Regions from separate parts of the Franzmannia qiaohouensis genome, predicted to be linked through region 2. Evidence: predicted binding sites of a transcription regulator. Region 2 holds the regulator's gene; the other holds the start of a gene.
What was found. The regulator sigma-54, encoded in region 2, starts transcription at its own class of promoters, with help from an activator protein. The targets are predictions, from matches to a motif close to TGGCACNNNNNTTGCTNT.
Positions count from the first base shown of each region.

Region 1 (7,311 bases), on a different contig from region 2:
GCGGCGGAGCGCACGCCTGCTCGACCTATTCTGCTACTCCCTACCGCAAAGGAAGAACCCATGAGGAGTCTCCTTTTATTTTGGCTGCTAGTGCTGTTGGTCATGCCGCTGACCGCGAACGCGCAGACCTCGGCAGACGACGAGGCGGCCATCGAACTGCTGGAAGCGCTGGACGTCGACAGCTTTCCCGCCAAGGGCGAGGCCATCAATGCCATCGTCGCCAGTGACGATGAGCGAGCCCGCGCCTGGCTGCAGGCGCTGCTCGACGGACGCCTGCAGCGCGCCGACGACGGCCGCTTCGTGGTGGTACTCGACAACACGGGCCGCGACTGGCCGGTGGAAGACGCCCTGAGCGGCGAGGCCCTGGGCGAGATGTCGCGTCGCGACCTCGACCGTATCGGTATCAACAATGCGCTGCGCAATCAGCTGCGCAGCGTGATCGCGGTGGTCGATCTCTACTCTCCCAACCTCGACCGGCGGCGCACCTCCGCTGAGCGGCTGCTGGGCGAGGTGGATGAGGAGCTCGCCGAGCCCATCGAAGCGCTGATCGAAGAGGAGGAGGATGCGCGAGTCCGCCAGCGCCTGACCCTGGCGCTGGCCATTCATCGCCTGGAGCAGGGCGATATCCTGGCCATCGAGCACCTCGACGGCAGCCTGCATCCGCGGGTGCGGGTGGCGCTCAACCAGGCCACCAACAGCGATGATGAAGAGATCGCCGCGGCTGCCGCCACGGCGCTGGGTAACATCGAGCAGAACCTGCGCCTCAATCGCGCCGCCGAAACCCTCTACTTCGGCCTCTCGATGGGCTCGGTGCTGGTATTGGCGGCCATCGGCCTGGCCATCACCTTCGGCGTGATGGGGGTGATCAACATGGCCCACGGCGAGTTGATCATGCTCGGCGCCTATACCACCTGGGCGATGCAGCAGCTGATTCCCGGGCAGCCGGGGCTGGCGCTGATTCTATCGATACCCGCCGGGTTCATGGTCGCGGCCCTGGCCGGCATTGCCATCGAGCGCGGCGTGATCCAGTTCCTCAAGGGGCGCCCGCTGGAGACACTGCTGGCGACCTTCGGCGTCAGCCTGATTCTCCAGCAGCTGGTGCGCACCGCGATCTCTCCCCAGAACCGCACCGTGGTTAGCCCGGAGTGGTTGAGCGGCTCGCTAGTGGTCAACGACGCCTTGTCGCTGACCCTCAACCGCATGTATGTGATCGGCTTTGCCCTGGTGGTATTCGCCGCCCTGATGCTGGTGATGCGCCGCACCCGGCTTGGCCTGGAGGTGCGCGCGGTGACCCAGAACCGTGCCATGGCGCGTTCCATGGGCATTCGCGCGACCCGCGTCGACATTCTCACCTTCGGCCTGGGGTCGGGCGTTGCCGGCCTCGCCGGGGTGGCGCTGTCGCAGCTCACCAACGTCGGCCCCAACCTGGGCCAGAACTACATCATCGACTCCTTCATGGTGGTGGTGTTCGGTGGCGTGGGTAACCTCTGGGGCACCCTGGTCGCTGGCCTGTCGCTGGGGGTGATCAACCAGGTGCTGGAGCCCTGGGCGGGCGCCGTACTGGCCAAGATCATAATGCTGGTGTTCATCATCCTGTTCATTCAGAAACGCCCCCGCGGACTCTTTCCGCAAAAGGGCCGCGCGGCGGAGGGCTGATCGCGATGTGGTTAATGCAACCGTTCAATGAGCGTTCGACCCAGCTATTCATCGGCGTACTGCTGGCGGCGATGACCCTGGTCACGCTGCTGCACGTGGTGGTGCCGGCGGGGCATCCGCTCCACGTCAACGCCTACACCGTCAACCTGTTCGGCAAGTACCTCAGCTATGCGCTGCTGGCCGTGGCGGTTGACCTGGTGTGGGGCTACCTGGGGATTCTCAGCCTCGGCCACGGCGCCTTCTTCGCCATCGGCGGCTATGCCATGGGCATGTATCTGATGCGCCAGATCGGCGACCGAGGCACCTACGGTGACCCGGTACTGCCCGATTTCATGGTGTTCCTGAGCTGGGAGTCGCTGCCCTGGTACTGGCTAGGCTTCGACATGGCCTGGTTCGCCTTCCTGATGGTGCTGCTGGCACCCGGTGCGCTGGCGCTGGTGTTTGGCTTCCTGGCGTTCCGTTCGCGGGTCACCGGGGTCTATCTGTCGATCATCACCCAGGCGCTGACCTTCGCCCTGATGCTGGCCTTCTATCGCAACGAGATGGGCTTCGGCGGCAGCGACGGCCTCACCGACTTCCGCGACATCCTTGGCTTCAACCTGCGCAGCAACGAGACCCGCCTGGGCCTGTTCCTGGCCACCGGGGTGGCGCTGGGTGCCGGCTACCTGCTGTGTCGCGCCATCGTCGGCAGCAAGCTGGGCCGGGTCTGCGTGGCAACTCGCGACGCCGAGGCGCGCACCCGCTTCCTCGGCTACCGGGTCGAGCGCTTCCAGCTGTTCGTGTTCGTGGTCTCGGCAATGCTTGCCGGGCTTGCCGGCGCGCTCTACGTGCCCCAGGTGGGCATCATCAACCCCAGCGAGTTCTCGCCGATCTTCTCCATCGAGATCGTGCTGTGGGTCGCGCTGGGCGGCCGTGCCACGCTGTACGGCGCGGTGATCGGCGCCATCCTGGTCAACTACGCCAAGACGGTATTCACCGGCGTCATGCCCGACGCCTGGCTGTTCGCCCTCGGCGCGATGTTCGTGCTGGTCACGGTGTTCCTGCCCAAGGGCGTGGCCGGACTGTTCGCCTACCGACTCAAACGGCGTCGCGACCATAGCGATGCTACCCCCGGCCAGGAGGTGACCTCATGAGCCTGATCAAGTCGCTGTCCCAGCGCGATCGCGTATTCGACTTCATGGCGCCCGCCGAATCGCCGGTGGACGTGCGCCACGGGCCAATCCTCTACATGGAGGACGTCACGGTCAGCTTCGATGGCTTCAAGGCCATCAACGATCTCAACCTGACCGTCGACGACGGCGAGCTGCGCTGCATCATCGGCCCCAACGGCGCCGGCAAGACCACCATGATGGATATCATTACCGGCAAGACCCGGCCCGACCAGGGCAAGGTGTGGTTCGGCGCACGCCATAATCTGCTCACCATGAACGAGCCAGATATCGCTGCGCTGGGTATTGGCCGCAAGTTCCAGAAGCCCACGGTGTTCGAGGCGCTGTCGGTATTCGAGAACCTGGAGCTGGCCATGACCGCCGACAAGCGGGTGCTGCCGACGCTGTTTGCGCGGCTGGAGGGCCCGGCCCGGGAGCGTATCGATGAGGTGCTGGAGATGACCGGCCTCGCCGAGCAGCGCCGCCGGCCGGCGGGCGTTCTCTCCCACGGCCAGAAGCAGTGGCTGGAGATCGGCATGCTGCTGATGCAGCGGCCGCGGCTGCTGCTGGTCGACGAACCGGTGGCGGGCATGACCGAGCAGGAGATGGAGCGCACCGCCGAACTGCTCACCGGCCTGGCCGGCAAGCAGTCGGTGGTGGTGGTGGAGCACGACATGGGCTTCGTGCGCTCGATTGCGCGCAAGGTCACGGTGTTGCACCAGGGCAGCGTGCTGGCCGAGGGCAGCATGGACCAGGTGCAGAATGACCCGCGGGTGATCGAGGTCTACCTCGGTGAAAGCGAGGAGGCCGCCTGATGCTCAAGGTCGACAAGCTCAATCAGTACTACGGCGAGAGCCATACCCTGTGGGACCTGAGCCTCGAGGTGCCGGCCGGTGAGTGCACCTGCGTGATGGGCCGCAACGGGGTGGGCAAGACCACCCTGCTCAAGTGCGTGATGGGCGAGGAGCGGGTGGCCGACGGCAGCTTGCGCTTCGCCGATGACATTGAGCTGACCCGCAAGCGGATCGAGGAGCGCTCGCGGCTGGGCATCGGCTACGTGCCACAGGGGCGGCAGATCTTTCCGCTGCTGACCGTGGAGGAGAACCTGCGCACCGGCCTCGCCGCGCGCAGCGACGGCAAGCGCAGCATTCCCGAACGCATCTATGAGCTGTTCCCGGTGCTCAAGGAGATGCGTCACCGCCGCGGCGGCGATCTCTCCGGCGGCCAGCAGCAGCAGCTGGCCATCGGCCGGGCGCTGGTCATCGAGCCAAGGATGTTGATCCTCGATGAGCCGGGGGAGGGCATTCAGCCCAATATCGTCGCCCAGATCGGCGAGGTGATCCGCACCCTGATCGATGAGGACGGTCTGACCGTGCTGCTGGTGGAGCAGAAGCTGCCCTTCGCCCGCAAGTACGCCGACCGCTTCGTGATCATGGATCGCGGCCGCCACGTGGCCAAGGGGCCCATCGCCGAACTCTCCGACGCGCTGATCAAGCAGCATCTGACGGTCTAGGTTCGGCAGCGCCCAGCCAAGGACGCCCGCCGCGGTCACGCCGCGGCGGGCTTTTTGCCCCTTGGTGGTGCGTGACGCCGCATGGCGCACTAACTAGGTGCAAGAATCTTTCGGTGCGGCGCTCCTGTGGTGCATCAGGGACGCGGTAACGCTCTTGTATACACTCTAGTGGGTTGTTTTCCCTGGGCGAAAGTGGCTTTTCACCAAAATGGTACGTTGCTTGCAGCATACTGCGTATCGCTCACCCATTTGATGGAACCCGCTAGATGACGGCTATCCCGCACGCCCTGCCAACGGCTCCCGACTCGGGGCATCGCTTCGATGCCGAGCGTCACTGGGCGGCCTCGCTGGCGCTGGGGTTCGAGCGCCGCGACGGGGTCACCCGTATGGTGCAGGCGCGCCATCAAGGCCCGCTACGCGTACAGCGACCCTTCTATCCGGAAGGTCGCGAGGGAGCCTGCCACGTCTATCTGCTGCACCCTCCCGGCGGCCTGGTCAGCGGCGATGCGCTGAATATCTCGGCACGCCTGGCGGGCGGCAGTCATGCACTGTTGACCACACCGGCCGCCAACAAACTCTACAAGGCCGATAGCCAAGGGGTGGCATGGTGCCAGCAGACCCGGCTTAGCGTCGATGACGGCGCCAGCCTTGAGTGGCTGCCCCAGGAGACCATCGCCTTCGATGGTTCTCGCGGCGCACAACTGACCGACATAGCCCTGCACGGCAATGCGCGCTGCCTGGGCTGGGAGGTGCTGGCGCTGGGCCGTCCGGCGAGCGACCTGCCCTATGTCTCCGGCCGCATCGATCAGCGCTTCCGCCTGACCCGGGACGGCAAGCCGCTGTGGCTGGAGCGCCAGCCCCTGGATCCGCTGCACCGGCGCTTTCGCGGCCGCTGGGGGCAGGGCGGTGCCAGCGTGCAGGCAACGCTGTGGGCGGTAGGGCTGAACGACAGCGACGCCGCAGCGGCCATAGAAGTGCTGCGCGAGGCACTGCCGGACAATACCCGCTGGGCAGTCACGTTGCGTCACGGCGTGCTGCTGCTGCGCTACCTCGGTCATGAGCGTAACGAGGCCTGGGCGATCTGCCAGCAGGCCTGGGAGCTGCTCAGGCCGGTGCTGCTGCAGCGCCAGGCGCATACGCCACGCATCTGGCTGACATGATGACGCAGGCCCAAGGGACATCATCCCGATGGGGGTTGTCTTGCCACGGCCGGGCGGCGCTGCGCGCTGCAATCGCGAATGAATTCGCTCCCACAGGAGAGTGGCGCCAAGGCAAATGTGGGAGTGACTTCAGTCACGATGAGGTTGGGTTGGCCGGCGGCGCTGCGCGCTGCAATCGCGAATGAATTCGCTCCCACAGGAGAGTGGCGCCAAGGCAAATGTGGGAGTGACTTCAGTCGCGATGGGGTTGGCTACCTCGGCAGCGCGAAGCGCTGCCAGCAAACATCAATGATATGAGGGACGCGCTATGGAACTGACGCCGAGAGACAAGGACAAGCTGCTGCTGTTCTCTGCCGCACAGCTTGCCGAACGCAGGAAGGCCCGTGGTCTCAAGCTCAACTACCCGGAGGCCGTGGCGCTGATCAGCTTCGAGATCATGGAGGGCGCTCGCGACGGGCGCAGCGTGGCCGAGCTGATGAGCTTCGGCCGCGAGATCCTCGGCCGTGACGACGTCATGGAGGGCGTGGCCGAGATGGTCGACGAGGTGCAGGTGGAAGCCACCTTCCCCGACGGCACCAAGCTTGTGACCGTCCACACCCCAATCGTTTAAAACTGGCTGCACTCGGCCATGCTGTGTTGGCTTCACGACAAAAAATGCTCATTTACTAAAGTGAACTCCGCCTTTTTGTCGCTCGCCGCCTTGCCTGGCCTTCGTTCGCTCAGTTTTAGCTGCCAGCGGTTAATACAGTGATGAGGGAAAGACCATGATTCCCGGTGAGTACCAATTGCAGGATGGTGAGATCGCGCTCTGCGAAGGGCGCGAACGTATCACCGTCGAGGTCGCCAATACCGGCGACCGGCCGATCCAGATCGGCTCCCACTATCACTTCGCCGAGGCCAACCCGGCGCTGACCTTCGACCGCGACCGTGCACGGGGCTATCGCCTCGACGTTGCCGCCGGCACGGCGATCCGCTTCGAGCCCGGCCAGACCCGCGAGGTAACGCTGATTCCCTACGCCGGCACGCGGCATATCTATGGCTTCCGCGGCGATGTCATGGGCGCGCTGCTCTCTACCGCGCCCGAAGCCGCGCGAAAGGCGCAGAAACCAGCTACCGCGCCCGAAGCCGCGCGAAAGGCGCATAAACCAGCTACCGCGCCCGAAGCCGCGCGGAAGGCGCAGAAACCAGACCAAGGAGGCCAGTCATGAAGATCTCGAGACAGGCCTACGCCGACATGTACGGCCCCACCGTGGGCGACCGGGTGCGCCTGGGCGACACCGAGCTGTGGATCGAGGTGGAAAAGGACGCCACCCACTACGGCGACGAGGTCAAGTTCGGCGGCGGCAAGGTGATCCGCGACGGCATGGGCCAGAGCCAGCGTGTCGACGATGCGGTGATGGACACCGTGATCACCAACGCCCTGATCCTCGACTGGTGGGGCATCGTCAAGGCCGATGTCGGCCTCAAGGAGGGGCGCATTGCGGCCATCGGCAAGGCCGGCAACCCCGATACCCAGCCCGATGTGGCGATCGTCATCGGCCCAGGCACCGAAATCATCGCCGGTGAGGGCAAGATCCTGACCGCCGGCGGCATCGATGCGCATATCCACTTCATCTGCCCCCAGCAGATCGAAGAAGCGCTGATGAGCGGCATCACCACCATGCTCGGCGGCGGCACCGGGCCGGCCACCGGCTCCAATGCCACCACCTGTACCCCGGGTGCCTGGCATATCGGCAAGATGCTGCAGTCGGTCGACGACATGCCGATGAACATCGGCTGGCTGGGCAAGGGCAATGCCAGCCTGCCGGAGGCGCTGGAGGCACAGCTCGAGGCC
Region 1 is NZ_JARWAM010000011.1:153,181-160,491, forward strand. It holds gene urtB (urea ABC transporter permease subunit UrtB) at 61-1,656, shown strand; gene urtC (urea ABC transporter permease subunit UrtC) at 1,662-2,789, shown strand; gene urtD (urea ABC transporter ATP-binding protein UrtD) at 2,786-3,619, shown strand; gene urtE (urea ABC transporter ATP-binding subunit UrtE) at 3,619-4,317, shown strand; gene QC821_RS15785 (urease accessory protein UreD) at 4,584-5,477, shown strand; gene QC821_RS15790 (urease subunit gamma) at 5,785-6,087, shown strand; partial or broken gene QC821_RS15795 (urease subunit beta) at 6,242-6,544, shown strand; gene ureC (urease subunit alpha) at 6,682-7,311, shown strand, end outside.
Region 1: the regulator sigma-54 is predicted to act here: its motif matches at 4,527-4,544, upstream of QC821_RS15785 (urease accessory protein UreD).

Region 2 (7,311 bases):
CAGGTCGCCTACGGCGGCGACGACCTGCCCGACCTGGCGGCGATCAAGCGTGCCGGGCTCGGCATCAGCGTACCCAACGCGCCGGATTACATTCGCGCCCACGCCGACTGGGTTACCCAGCGCCCCGGCGGCCACGGTGCCGTGCGTGAGATCTGCGATGCGCTGCTTCAGGCCCAGGGCCACTGGGGCGCGGTTGTCGACACCTACCTGCACGGGAAGCGCTGAGCCATGGCCATCCGCCTGCCGCGCCCCTCCTACAAGCTCTGGCTGCTGCTGCTCCTGCTGATGCTTGGCGGGGTGCTGGCACTGTTCGAGCAGCGCGACAGCTTCGGCCCCGGCCCGGTGCCGCGCGACGCCGCCGGCGAGCCCGACTACTACCTCGAAGACGCCACCATGACCCGCTTCGACGCCCAAGGCCGGCCCCACCAGCGGCTCGTGACGCCACGCCTGGTGCACACCCCCCACGACGACATTACCCGCACCCAGACGCCAGTCAGCCGGCTGCTCGACAGCGAGGGCCGCACCTGGTTCGGCTTCGGTGACGTCGGCACCCTCGGCCCTGGCAATGAGCGGCTGACGCTGGCCGGCAACGCCCGCCTGGAGGCCCCCGACGAGGGCTGGCGGCTGGAGACCAACGTGCTACACGTCGACCTCGATATTGGCCACGCCTTCAGCGAGACCACTGCTACCCTATATCAGCCGCCGCAGTGGACCCGCGGCGAACGTTTCGACGCCTGGATCGACGAAGACCGCATGCGCCTGACCGATAACGTACGCGGCCACCACCCACCCGAAGGCTCCGAGGAACCCGCATCATGAGGCGATCATCCCTGACCCTGGCAGTGGCCGCCTGGCTGTTGCTGGGAAGCGCCGCTGCCCTGGCCCAGACCCAGGACGCCAGCCAGCCCATCGACGTCACCGCCGACCAGCTCGACCTCGACGACCGCGCCGGCACCGCGGTCTACACCGGCGATGTGGATATCCGCCAGGGCTCGCTGCAGGTCACCGGCGACCGCGTCGAGATCCGTCGCAACGATGCCGGCGAGGTCTCGCGCATCACCGCCACCGGCGAACGCGCCTACGTCGAGCAGCGCCCACAGCCCGACGAAGAGTTGATGCGCGGCTGGGGCCGCACCATCATCTACCACGTCGCCGCGCGCCGCGTGGAGCTGATCGACCAGGCCGAGCTGCACCAGGCCCGCGACACCTTCGACGGCGGCTACGTCGAGTACTTCCTCGACCGCCGCGTGGTCCAGGCACGCTCCGAGGTCGAAGGCAGCGAGCGCCAGCGCGTACGCATGACCCTCAACCCCGAACAGAACTGACTCGAGCCACTTCGCTCCCCTACTTAAGGCAAGCGCATGACGACCCTTCGCGCCAAACACCTGGCCAAGAGCTACAAGCGCCGCCGGGTGGTGCACGACATCAGCCTGACCATCGACCAGGGCAGCATCGTCGGCCTGCTCGGCCCCAACGGGGCCGGCAAGACCACCTCGTTCTACATGATCGTCGGGCTGGTCAAGGCCGACGCCGGCGAGGTCCATATCGACGACCGCGACCTGTCCCGGGCGGCCATGCACGAGCGCGCCCAGGCCGGGCTCGGCTACCTGCCCCAGGAAGCCTCGGTGTTTCGCAAGCTGTCGGTGGCCGACAACATCATGGCAATCCTCGAGACCCGCAAGGACCTCGACCGCGCCGGGCGCCAGGCGCGCCTCGAACAGCTGCTCGGCGAGTTTCATGTCACCCATATCCGCGACAATCTGGGCATGAGCCTGTCCGGCGGTGAGCGACGCCGGGTCGAGATCGCCCGCGCGCTGGCTACCGAGCCGACCTTCATCCTGCTCGACGAACCCTTCGCCGGGGTCGACCCGATCTCAGTGGGCGAGATCAAGGGCATCATCCGCCAGCTCAAGGCGCGCGGCATAGGCGTACTGATCACCGATCACAACGTCCGCGAGACCCTGGATATCTGCGACCGCGCCTATATCGTCGGCGACGGCCAGATCATCGCCGAGGGCAGCGCCACCGAGGTGCTCGATAACCAGCGAGTCCGCGACGTCTACCTCGGCGAGGACTTCCGGCTCTAAGAATACCGTCCTCAAGCCCATGAAAACACGCTGGGCTATTGACAACTGGCACACGAATTGCGCATGGCATGCTTATTGCAGAGATTTCATACCATAGTGCTTGCATGGGGTCGCGACGCGGGCTAACGTAATCGCTCACTTGTCAGCGAAGCCGTCTCCCCCATGGCCATGAAACCCTCGTTGCAACTGCGCGTCGGTACCCACCTGACGATGACCCCCCAGCTGCAGCAGGCGATCGCCCTGCTGCAGCTGTCGACCCTCGATCTTCGCCAGGAAATCCAGCAGGCGCTGGAGTCCAACCCCATGCTCGAGCTCGACGACGCTTTCGGCGAGCAGGAGGTCGCCGAGGCCAAGGAGGACGACTGGTCGAGCGAGATCCCCGACGAGCTGTCGGTCGACAGCGACTGGTCGGACACCTACCAGGACATGGCCCCCAGCGGCAGCGGCGAAGCGCCGGACTTCGAGCGCAACGCCAGCGGTGAAAGCCTCCATGACCACCTGGCCTGGCAGCTGGCGATGACCGACCTGGTCGACCGTGAGCGGATCATCGCCGAGAGCCTGATCGATGCCGTCGATGACAACGGCTACCTGGCGGCGAGCCTCGACGAACTCAGCGGCGGGCTGCGCGACCAGGGGCTTGCCGGCCTCAAGGTCAGCGAGGTCGAGCAGGTGCTGCTGCGCCTGCAGCAGTTCGAGCCTACCGGGGTATGTGCCCGCGACCTGCGCGAATGCCTGATGCTGCAGCTCGGCGTGCTGCCCGATGACACCCCGCTGCTGCCACAGGCCAAGCGCCTGGTACGCCAGTTCCTGGAAGCCCTGGCCGGCGACGATCGCAAGCTGCTCAAGCGTCGCCTGCGCCTCGATGACGACCAGCTCGACCACGTCATTGCCCTGGTCCGCACCCTCGACCCGCGCCCCGGCCAGGCCTTCAGCGACAGCGGCAATGACTACGTCATCCCCGACCTGATCGCCCGCCATACTCAGGCCGGGTGGCGCATCGAGCTGAATCCCGAGGCGCTGCCACGGATGCGTATCCAGCCCGACTACGCAGCACTGATCAAGCGCGCCGACAAGAGCGACGACAACGCCTTCATGAAGCAGCACCTGCAGGAGGCACGCTGGCTGATCAAGAGCCTGTCGAGCCGCAACGACACCCTGCTGCGGGTCGGTCGCGAGATCATGGCGCGCCAGTTCGACTTCCTCGAGCAGGGCGAAGAAGCCATGAAGCCGCTGATCCTGGCCGACATCGCCCAGGCAGTGGAGATGCACGAGTCGACCATTTCGCGTGTCACCACCCAGAAATTCATCCACACCCCGCGCGGGGTGTTCGAGCTCAAGTACTTCTTCTCCAGCCACGTCGGCGGCGCCGGCGAGGGCGACGCCCACTCCAGCACCGCGATCCGCGCGCGCCTCAAGAAGCTGATCGGTGAGGAGCCGGCGCGCAAGCCGCTGTCCGACAGCAAGCTGGTCGACCTGCTCGCCGATAGCGGCATCAAGGTCGCCCGGCGTACCGTGGCGAAGTATCGCGAAGCCATGGGCATCCCGCCCTCAAGCGAGCGCAAGCGTCTGTCCTGACAGTAAAAAAACCTGCAACATCGGTGCTGATCAAATCCACCGGCACAGGGGCTATGCAGCGCCACAAAAAGGGTTACAATCGAAGCGACACCCGCAGGAAAGGAGCGTGCCATGCAAGTCAACATCACCGGACACCATGTTGAACTGACCGAATCGCTGCGTGATTACGTCGACGAGAAACTTGCCCGCCTCGAACGACACTACGACAACATCACCACCGTGCAGGTCACGCTTTCCATCGAAAAGGAGCGCCAGCACGCCGCCTGCACCCTGCACGCCGCAGGGGCCGATATTCACGCCGATGCCCAGGACGTGGACATGTACGCCGCCATCGACGCCCTGGCCGACAAGCTCGACCGCCAACTGGTCAAACACAAGGAAAAAGCTCAGGCCCGCGCCCAAGGCGCCGGTGTCCGCTGATTTCTCCATGACTCTGCAAACCATCCTGCCCCCCGAGCGCGCCCTGTTCGGCGTCCCCGGGGGGAGCAAGAAACGGGTGCTGGAATTCTTCAGCACCTTCATTGCCCAGAACACCCCGAGCCTCGACAGCCAGGAAGTCTTCAGCCGGTTGATCGGACGCGAACGGCTGGGCAGTACCGGCATCGGCAACGGGGTCGCCATCCCCCATGCCCGCAGTCCCCACTGCAAGACGCCGCTGGCCGGCTTTCTCAAGCTCAGCGAAGCGGTCGACTTCGATGCCATCGACGGTGACCCGGTAGATCTGGTGTTCGTGCTGCTGGTTCCCGAACAGGCCGACGACACCCACCTGGCACTGCTCGCCGAAGTCGCCGGCGTGATGAACGACGCCGAGACCCGCGCCAAACTGCGCCACTGCGAGAGTCAGCGTGAACTTCATGATACCCTGATGGATGCCATCGACCGTCAGGCCCAGCATCCCGATACTCCCGCTCCCTGAGCCTTTGCCAGGGCCGCCTGGAAGCCCCGCGACTCATGTCGGCGGCACGTTTTAGCGCAGGTTCGCGCAGGAGAGCAGCATGCAGCTCGTGATCATCAGCGGCCGATCCGGCTCGGGTAAATCGATTGCCTTGCAGGCCCTCGAAGACCTGGGCTTCTACGCCATCGACAACCTCCCGGCGATGCTGCTCGGTTCGCTGGTCGACGAACTGCATGCCGGCGAGCCGCGGCGCTCCTCGATCGCCGTCAGCATCGACGCACGCAACCTGCCGGATGCCCTCGAGCGCTTCCCGAGCCTGCTCGACGAGGTGCGCCAGCGCGGCGTCGACTGCCAGGTCGTGTACCTCACCGCCGATGCCAAGATCCTCCTCGAACGCTACTCGGCCACTCGCCGTCGCCACCCGCTGACCCGCGACAGCGACCGCACCCTGGCCGAGGCGATCGACTCCGAAGAGAGCGCACTGGCCGAGATCCGCGACCTGGCCGACCTGACCATCGACACCACCCGGCTGTCGGTCCACGACCTGCGCGGACGCATTACCGAGCAGGTCGCCCAGCATGTCGGCAAGCAGCTGACCCTGACCTTCGAGTCGTTCGGCTTCAAGCGCGGCGTGCCGCTGGACGCCGACACCGTGTTCGACGCCCGCTGCCTGCCCAACCCCTACTGGGATCCACGGCTGCGCCCCTTCAACGGCCGTGACGCCGAGATCGTCGAGTTCCTCGAGGGCTATCGCGACGTCGCCGACATGGCCAGTGACATCCACGGCTGGCTGAGCCGCTGGCTGCCGGCCTATCAAGCCAGCCATCGCAGCTATGTCACCGTGGCGATCGGCTGCACCGGCGGCCAGCATCGCTCGGTGTACCTGGTCGAACGCCTGGCCACCGAGTTTGCCGCCCGCTACCCCGATGTGCGCCTACGCCACCGCGAACTGGGCATTCACACCGCCATCACCCGCCCCGCTGCCAAGGACAGCGAGCACGCCACGCCACTACAAGGAAGTTGAACCGATGCCGAGCCGTGAGCTGACCCTGACCAACAAGCGCGGCCTGCACGCCCGCGCGGCCACCAAGCTGGTGCAGTGCTGCCAGCCGTATCGTGCCAAGGTCAAGGTCCAGCACGCCGGGCGCGACGCCGACGCGGCCAACATCATGTCGCTGCTGATGCTCGCCGCACCCTGCGGCAGCGCGCTCACCGTTCACGCCGAAGGCGACGACGCCGAGGCCGTGCTCGACGCCTTGAGCGCACTGTTCGAATCACGCTTCGAAGAGGGCGAGTAGGCGCTCCGCTGCCTCAACTGCCCGCCACCGTCATCTCGTCGATCAGCCAGCTGCCACTGTGAATGCTGCCGCGGGTGTCGACGTCATCGCCCACCGCCATCAGGCCGCGGAACATCTGCTCGAGATTGCCGGCAATGGTGAACTCCTCCACCGGGTGCTGGATCACGCCGTTCTCGACCCAGAACCCCGCCGCACCGCGGGAGTAGTCGCCGGTCACCCCGTTGACGCCCTGCCCCATCAGCTCGGTGACCAGCACCCCGGTGCCGAGCTGCTCGAGCAGTGCGGCATGCGGCGTCAGCGGCGCCTCGAGACGCAGGTTGCGGGCGCCACCGGCGTTACCGGTGCTGTGCATGCCGAGCCGCCGCGCGCTGTAAGCCGAGAGCATGTAGCTGGCCAGCCGCCCCTGGTCGATGAACACGTTGTCGCGGGTATAGACGCCGTCGTTGTCGAAGGGCGCACTGGCCGAGGCACCGATCTCCAGCGGCCGCTCGCCCAGCGTGAACCAGCTCGGGAACAGCGTCTCGCCGAGGCGTCCGCACAGGAAAGAGGCGTCGCGATACAGCGCCCCACCGGCGATGGCGCTCATCAGGTGGCCGATCAGACCGGCCGCCAGCTGCGGGTCGAAGAGCACCGGGAAGCGTCCCGTACTGGGACGCTTGGCCCCCAGCCGACGCAGCGTCTTGTCGGCCGCCTGGCGGCCAATCGTCTCGGCGGCCACCAGCCGTGCCGGGTCGCGCTCGCTGGTGTATTCGTAGTCGCGCTGCATGCCACTGTCATCCTCGGCGATCAGCATGCACGACAGCGAGTGGCGGCTGCCGCACAGGCTGCCGAGAAAACCGTGACTATTGCCGTAGACGCGCACGCCCTCACCGCTCGACAGGCTGGCGCCATCGGAGTTGCTGATACCCGCCACGCTGCGACCGGCGGACTCGCAGCTCAACGCCAGCTCGATGGCCTCGTCGGTGCTAAGCCGCCACGGATGGTGCACCTCGAGGTCGGGAAGCTCGGTGGCCATCAGCTCCGCCGGCGCCAGGCCAGCGTGGGGATCTTCGCCGGTATAGCGGGCAATGCCGATGGCCTTCTCCACCGCGGCCCTGATCGACGCCTCGCCGGCATCCGACGACGAGGCGCTGCCCTTGCGGCTGCCGACGAACACCGTCACCGCGATACCCTGATCGCGGGACAGCTCGACGCTCTCCACCTCGCCGAGGCGCACGCTGACGCCGATCCCCTGATCGACGCTGGCGCCAACTTCGCAGGCATCGGCACCCAGCCGACGTGCCAGGTCCAGCGCCGACGCGACCCGCGCCTCGAGTAGCGTCTGCTGCTCGGCGGCATCAAAAGCCTGTGTCATCTCGTGTCTCCTTGACTGGGGTGGGCTGGTATACTCGCCGCACACCCCGATGCTGATGGTAATGGCATGTCATTCGATTCCCCCGCCGACCACGATGGTTGG
Region 2 is NZ_JARWAM010000006.1:87,545-94,855, forward strand. It holds gene QC821_RS09480 (KdsC family phosphatase) at 1-225, shown strand, start outside; gene lptC (LPS export ABC transporter periplasmic protein LptC) at 229-819, shown strand; gene lptA (lipopolysaccharide transport periplasmic protein LptA) at 816-1,325, shown strand; gene lptB (LPS export ABC transporter ATP-binding protein) at 1,362-2,087, shown strand; gene QC821_RS09500 (RNA polymerase factor sigma-54) at 2,250-3,662, shown strand; gene hpf (ribosome hibernation-promoting factor, HPF/YfiA family) at 3,774-4,082, shown strand; gene QC821_RS09510 (PTS sugar transporter subunit IIA) at 4,090-4,578, shown strand; gene rapZ (RNase adapter RapZ) at 4,658-5,581, shown strand; gene QC821_RS09520 (HPr family phosphocarrier protein) at 5,586-5,855, shown strand; gene pmbA (metalloprotease PmbA) at 5,869-7,209, opposite strand; gene yjgA (ribosome biogenesis factor YjgA) at 7,276-7,311, shown strand, end outside.